DNA from 2 places in the Pseudoalteromonas distincta genome. Region 1 is predicted to be linked to the other one. Evidence: predicted binding sites of a transcription regulator. Region 1 holds the regulator's gene; the other holds the start of a gene.
What was found. Region 1 encodes ArgR, which controls arginine synthesis, uptake and breakdown. Its sites were predicted from a motif close to ANTGAATANNTATTCANT; they were not measured.
Positions count from the first base shown of each region.

Region 2: the regulator ArgR is predicted to act here: its motif matches at 1,219-1,236, upstream of FFU37_RS12545 (OadG family protein).

Region 1 covers NZ_CP040558.1:2,989,412-2,992,615, reverse strand. The annotation lists gene FFU37_RS13360 (ABC transporter ATP-binding protein) at 1-128, shown strand, start outside; gene FFU37_RS13355 (Dyp-type peroxidase) at 177-1,076, shown strand; gene argR (transcriptional regulator ArgR) at 1,084-1,551, opposite strand; gene mdh (malate dehydrogenase) at 1,777-2,709, shown strand; gene ispB (octaprenyl diphosphate synthase) at 2,795-3,204, opposite strand, start outside.
Region 2 covers NZ_CP040558.1:2,814,944-2,818,147, reverse strand. The annotation lists gene FFU37_RS12560 (YcxB family protein) at 1-203, opposite strand, end outside; gene FFU37_RS12555 (hypothetical protein) at 338-529, opposite strand; gene FFU37_RS12550 (DUF1328 domain-containing protein) at 588-761, opposite strand; gene FFU37_RS12545 (OadG family protein) at 1,281-1,526, shown strand; gene oadA (sodium-extruding oxaloacetate decarboxylase subunit alpha) at 1,538-3,204, shown strand, end outside.

The DNA.
Region 1 (3,204 bases):
ATGTTTATTCGCTCGTTATTGATGAACAAGAAATTGAAGTTGCTGCACAATATGGCCAGTCATTTGAAAATAATGATCAGGTTATAATAAAAATAAAACCTCACACGGTGAATTTTTTCGAATCGTAATTAATTTGTTATTCGCTGTGTTTTTATCTGTAAAACTAAGGAATAACAATGGCGCAAGCGCAATCAGGGATTTGTGCTGAAGCAAACTTACACGGTTTGCACTTATTTTTTAATGTGTTTGATGGTCAAGACGAATCACTTCGCGCAAAGTTAAAACAAGTAAGCGCTATAGAAGAAGAGTTTAGCGATCAATTTTCAGAATCAATGCTCTCTTGTATGGTTGCTATTGGTGCGCAATACTGGCCGCATATCCTCCCTGAATACATTCCAAGCGAATTACAGAGCTTTCCTAATATAACCCATAGCGATCACCAAATGAGCGTACAACCGTGCGATTTATTTGTGCAAATTCGCTCTGACCGTGAAGACGTTAACCATTTATTTGCGCTACAAATTTTAAAATTATTTGCCCCCGATGTAGAGCTGGTGGAGCAAATTCGGAATTTTCGCTTTTTAGATGGTCGTGATTTTAACGGTTTTATTTATGGTGGCGACACCGCACATGGAAGAAAAAAGCGCGCTACGGCTTTAATCAGCAACCCTGGTAGCTTTGAAGATCAGGGGAGTTATATTCATGTTCAGCGTTATAAACATGATTTAACTATGTGGCAGCATTTATCATTGAGTGAGCAAGAGCAAATAATGGGACGTACGCGTCTTGATAACACGCTAATTACCCCAGCGGTCGAAACCAGCCATGCTTCGCGAAGTGAGCTAAAAGACGAAGACGGACAACCGCTACTATTAAATCAAAGCATGCCTTATGGCGACGTGTATGAGCAGGGAATGTTATCAATTACATGCGCTTGTACGGGCACCGCATTTGAAAAAGTACTTAATAGTCGTTTAGGGGAAGGGGATTGCTACGACCACTGGCTTGATTTTACTCAAGCCGATATGGGTTCTGCTTTCTTTGCACCTTCAATAGGGTTTTTAAAACAAATTTAATTTGCTATTAAACCGTATCAAATAAAATGCGAACGCGTTCAAGTGTTACATCTATTTCAGATATTTTAGCAGGAGCGATAAAAATAGTGTCATCGCCGGCAATAGTTCCTAGTACGCCATCTGCTTTACCTAATGAATCTAATAAACGTGCAATAAGCTGAGCAGCACCTGGGCTGGTACGAATGATGATCATCATTTCGTTGTGCATAATGTCGATTACTAATTGGCGTAATGGGCTTTTAGCCGTAGGTACACCCATTTCAGCAGGTAAGCAGTAAACCATTTCTTGTTTGGCATTACGTGTGCGTACAGCGCCAAACTTACTTAACATGCGTGATACTTTACTTTGGCTTATATTGTCAAAACCTTGATCTTTTAACGCATCAACTATTTCGCCTTGAGAGCCAAAATTTTCTTCTTTTAATAGTGATTTAAATGCTTTTACCAGTGCTTCTTGTTTATCTTGTGGTTGCATAGTCTTTATTCGTTTTTGTTATTTATGCCGCAAATTCTACACAAAAATGAATAATTATGCAGCAGTTGTTTAGTTAACTTGCCAGTTTGATGCGTTAAATCACATAAGTTTACGACTATGGTCGAAAATATACTTGAAATAGACAGGATAAATTTGTTTTTAGTCGCTAATTTCATTATCTTAAGAGCCACAAATGTTTCCTACCTCAAATTACGGAGAATTCCAATGAAAGTTGCTGTATTAGGTGCTGCAGGCGGTATCGGCCAAGCGTTGTCTTTATTATTAAAAACAGGCTTACCAGCTGGCTCTGAATTATCACTTTATGATGTTGCACCAGTAGTACCAGGTGTTGCGGTTGACCTTTCTCACATCCCAACAGATGTTAAAGTTGCAGGCTTTGGCGCAGACGATTTAAATAAAGCGCTTGAAGGTTCTGACATCGTTCTTATCCCAGCGGGTATGCCACGTAAACCAGGTATGGATCGTGCTGATTTATTCAATGTAAATGCTGGCATCATCAAAACTTTAGCAGAAGGCATTGTTGCCAGCTGCCCTAAAGCGTTAGTAGGTATTATTACTAACCCAGTAAATGGCACAGTTCCAATTGTTGCTGAAGTATTCAAAAAAGCAGGTACTTACGACGCTAAACGCGTATTCGGTATTACTACGCTTGACGTTATTCGTTCAGAAGCATTTGTTGCTGAACTTAAAGGCGTAGACGTAGCAACTGTAAAAGTACCAGTAATTGGTGGTCACTCAGGCACAACGATTCTGCCTCTACTTTCTCAAGTTGAAGGTGTTTCTTTCACTGATGAAGAAGTTGCTGCACTTACTCCACGTATCCAAAATGCGGGTACTGAAGTTGTAAATGCTAAAGCAGGCGGTGGTTCAGCTACGCTATCTATGGGTGCTGCTGCAGCTCGTTTTTGTATGTCTTTAGTTAAAGGCCTACAAGGTGAAGAAGTTGTAGATTACGCTTACGTTGCTGTTGAAAATGGCGATGCAGAGTACTTTGCACATCCAGTACGTTTAGGTAAAAACGGCGTAGAAGAAATTCTTTCTTACGGCGAACTAAGCGCATTTGAAACAAAAGCAAAAAATGACATGCTTGAAACTCTGAAAAAAGACATCAAAGAAGGTGTTGATTTCATGGCGTAATAGCCGGTTTAAGCAACAAAAAAGCCTGCATTTGCAGGCTTTTTTATTGCTCAGAATTAATGTCACACTGTGTAACTAGTTAAAACTAGTGGTCCCGGTCAACCGCAATACGGGCAAGGCTTATAAGTGCTTGCTTATAGTCAGACTCAGCTAAAAAGTCTAAACAGGCAATGGCTTTTTCGGCCTCAAGCTCTGCTTTTTGCATTGTAAACTCAAGCGCATTAGTTTGTTTTAGTGCAGTTAAAATTTCTTCTAAATGCTCCATACCATTACTGTGCTCTATTGCATCACGAATAAGCTGTGTTTGCTGCTCGCTACCATGTTGCATAGCATAAATAAGCGGAAGGGTTGGTTTGCCTTCAGCTAAATCATCGCCAATGTTTTTACCTAGCTGCTCAGCATCTGCATTGTAATCGAGTACGTCATCTACTAGTTGAAACGCAGTACCTAAATGCATACCGTATAGGTTTAGTGCATCAAGTGTCGCTTGGTCTT
Region 2 (3,204 bases), 170 kb from region 1:
GCGACGCACTCGAGTACCGCTAACATGATCATAAACGATCCTAAGTAATGATCGTCTAAAACATAAATGCCAAATAAACCAAGCGCAACTAACAACACAAGTAAAAAGTATTTAGGTTTTGCACGCTTACTATAAGGGAGTGACTCATCAAAACACTCGTAAAAGTAGGGTTTATCTAATGTGTAGGTGGTTGTGAATGCCATTTTGCCTTGCTTTAAATATCGTTTTTTTTATTTTAACAAGCTAACTGCTAAATGAGCAGCTTTATAGTCAGTGATTTTATTACTGGCACAAAAAAACGGCTCGAAAGCCGTTTTTTTTAGCGGTACAAGAAGAATTAACAGTTAGTTTCTTCAGCGTTCACGCCTTCTTTAACATTTTCACATGCATCTTCAACAGAGTTTTGCACGTCAGTTACTGCTTCGTCGATACGTTCGCCAGCATCTTCTGCATGGTTGTCTTCACAACCCATCATGAAAAAACCTGCAAATACTGCGATTAGTGCTGCTTTTAAAGTTGTAGAGTTCATAGTGTAATTCCTTGTAAGTATTAATTAAATTTTAGTGTTTGTTAGTTGAATGCTTTATCTACCTGGGTGATTTACCACGTAGGGCACCTGAAACTAATGAAATCACTAAAAGTACTAAAAAGATAAAAAATATAATTTTTGCTATACCAGCTGCGGCACCTGCGATGCCACCAAAACCTAACACTGCAGCGATTAAAGCAATAACTAAAAATGTAATTGTCCAGCGTAACATTGTTTTCTCCTTGGTTATCAAATTTGCTCATAATAACTAATGCCAGTTATATGCCAAAACTTATTTGTTATAAATATCAATTGGTTATGGTTTTTTGCTATTACTCTAGTTATTAGTTGGTTAGTAACTTTTACGCTTTGTTATGTAAGTTATTCACACTGTTGCAAATAACTGCTAAATGTTCACTAAACAAACTTATTTTGGTAAGACCAATTAACAATTGGTGTGTGGCTTTGCATTTAATATTAAGAATTAGTGTTTATTTTTACTTAGCTTGATAGTTAATTAACAACTTCCATATAACTATTAGCTATAGTCGTTATTTCTTGTATGTATTGTAGAGCGCGTGATTGCTGAGTTATAGCATGTAAATTAATTGAGTGTTATGTTGTTTATTGTTTAATTGGTTTTACCAATTTACAAGATGTAGACAAAGCGATTAGTTTTGTTATTATCCAGTGAATAAATATTTAATTAAATCGATTTTTTATTTTCGATATGGGTTTCAAGGGGAGAAAAATGGATATAGGTGCTCTACTCACAACGGCTGGTAACTTAATGCTTACTGGCATGGTTGGGGTGTTTGTATTTCTGTCGATATTAATTGGTGCAGTAACGCTTATGTCTAATTTGGTGACGCGCTTTAGCGAACCTGACGTGGCGACACCAGTTAAATCACCATCTTTTAAATCTCAAGGTGTGCCTAATGAGCACATCGCTGCTATTAGTGCTGCCATTGCTCAGTACAAATCAAATAATAAATAAGGGGCACACACATGGCTAAATTAAAATTAACAGAATTGGTATTACGCGATGCTCACCAATCATTATTAGCAACGCGTATGCGCCTAGACGATATGCTACCGATTGCTAGCAAATTAGACGATGCGGGTTATTGGTCTATTGAATCGTGGGGCGGTGCTACATTTGACTCGTGTATTCGTTATTTAGGCGAAGATCCTTGGGAACGTATTCGTGCTCTTAAAAAAGCGATGCCTAATACTAAACAGCAAATGCTATTACGCGGTCAAAACTTATTAGGTTACCGCCATTACGCTGATGACGTAGTTGAAAAGTTTGTAGAACGCGCACATAAAAATGGCGTTGATGTATTTCGTATATTTGATGCAATGAACGATGTTCGCAATCTAGAAACAGCTATTAAAGCGGCTGTAAAAGTGGGCGCTCACGCTCAAGGTACTATTTCGTACACAGTTAGCCCAGTTCATACACTTGATATGTGGTTAACTCTTGCAAAACAGCTTGAAGATATGGGTTGTCACTCAATTTGTATTAAAGATATGGCGGGTTTATTAAAGCCGTACGATGCTGAAAAACTAATTAAAGCACTTAAAGAAACTGTATCTATTCCAATTGCTATGCAGTGCCACGCTACAACAGGTTTAAGTACTGCTACTTACCAAAAAGCAATTGATGCTGGCATTGATATGCTCGATACCGCTATTTCATCAATGAGTATGACTTATGGACATTCTGCAACTGAAACTATTGTATCGATAGTTGAAGGGACTGAGCGTGATACTGGGCTTGATTTAAACCACCTAGAAGAAATTGCTGCTTACTTTAGAGATGTACGTAAAAAATATGCGGCATTTGAAGGTAGCTTAAAAGGGGTTGACGGGCGTATTTTATTAGCTCAAGTACCTGGTGGCATGCTTACAAACATGGAAAACCAACTTAAAGAGCAAGGCGCAGCCGATAAGCTTAATGAGGTTTTACTTGAGATCCCACGTGTACGTGAAGATCTTGGCTTTTTACCTTTAGTAACACCAACGTCGCAAATTGTTGGCACTCAAGCGGTACTTAATGTGCTAACGGGTGAGCGTTATAAAACAATTACTAAAGAAACTGCTGGCGTATTAAAAGGTGAATATGGCTTAACACCAGCACCAATGAATAAAGAGCTACAAGAGCGCGTGCTTGATGGAGCGGAAGTTATTACTTGTCGCCCTGCTGATAACATTGCACCTGAGCTTGCAACGCTTGAAGCTGAGTTATTAAAAGAAGCACAAGAGCAAGGTTTAACACTTGCTGATGATCAAATTGATGACGTATTAACTTATGCATTATTCCCACAAGTTGGTTTGAAGTTTATTAAAAACCGCAACAACCCAGATGCATTTGAGCCAGTACCTTCTGTTGAAGATAAAAGCAGTAAAGCACCTTCTAAATCAGTTTCAAATAATAACAAAGTGAAGGCTGAGCAATACAGCGTAAAAGTAGATGGTAAAGTTTATGACGTAGTCGTAGCGCAAGGTGGTGAACTTAAGGAAGTAACATTAAAAGACTCTGAGCACATTCCTCAATCTGCTTCGGTTGCATCAGGTGAAACACTTAACGCGCCTCTAGCCGGTAATATTTTTAAGATTAAAGTAAAAGCTGGGCAAGTTGTTAACGAAGGCGATGTAGTGATTATTATGGA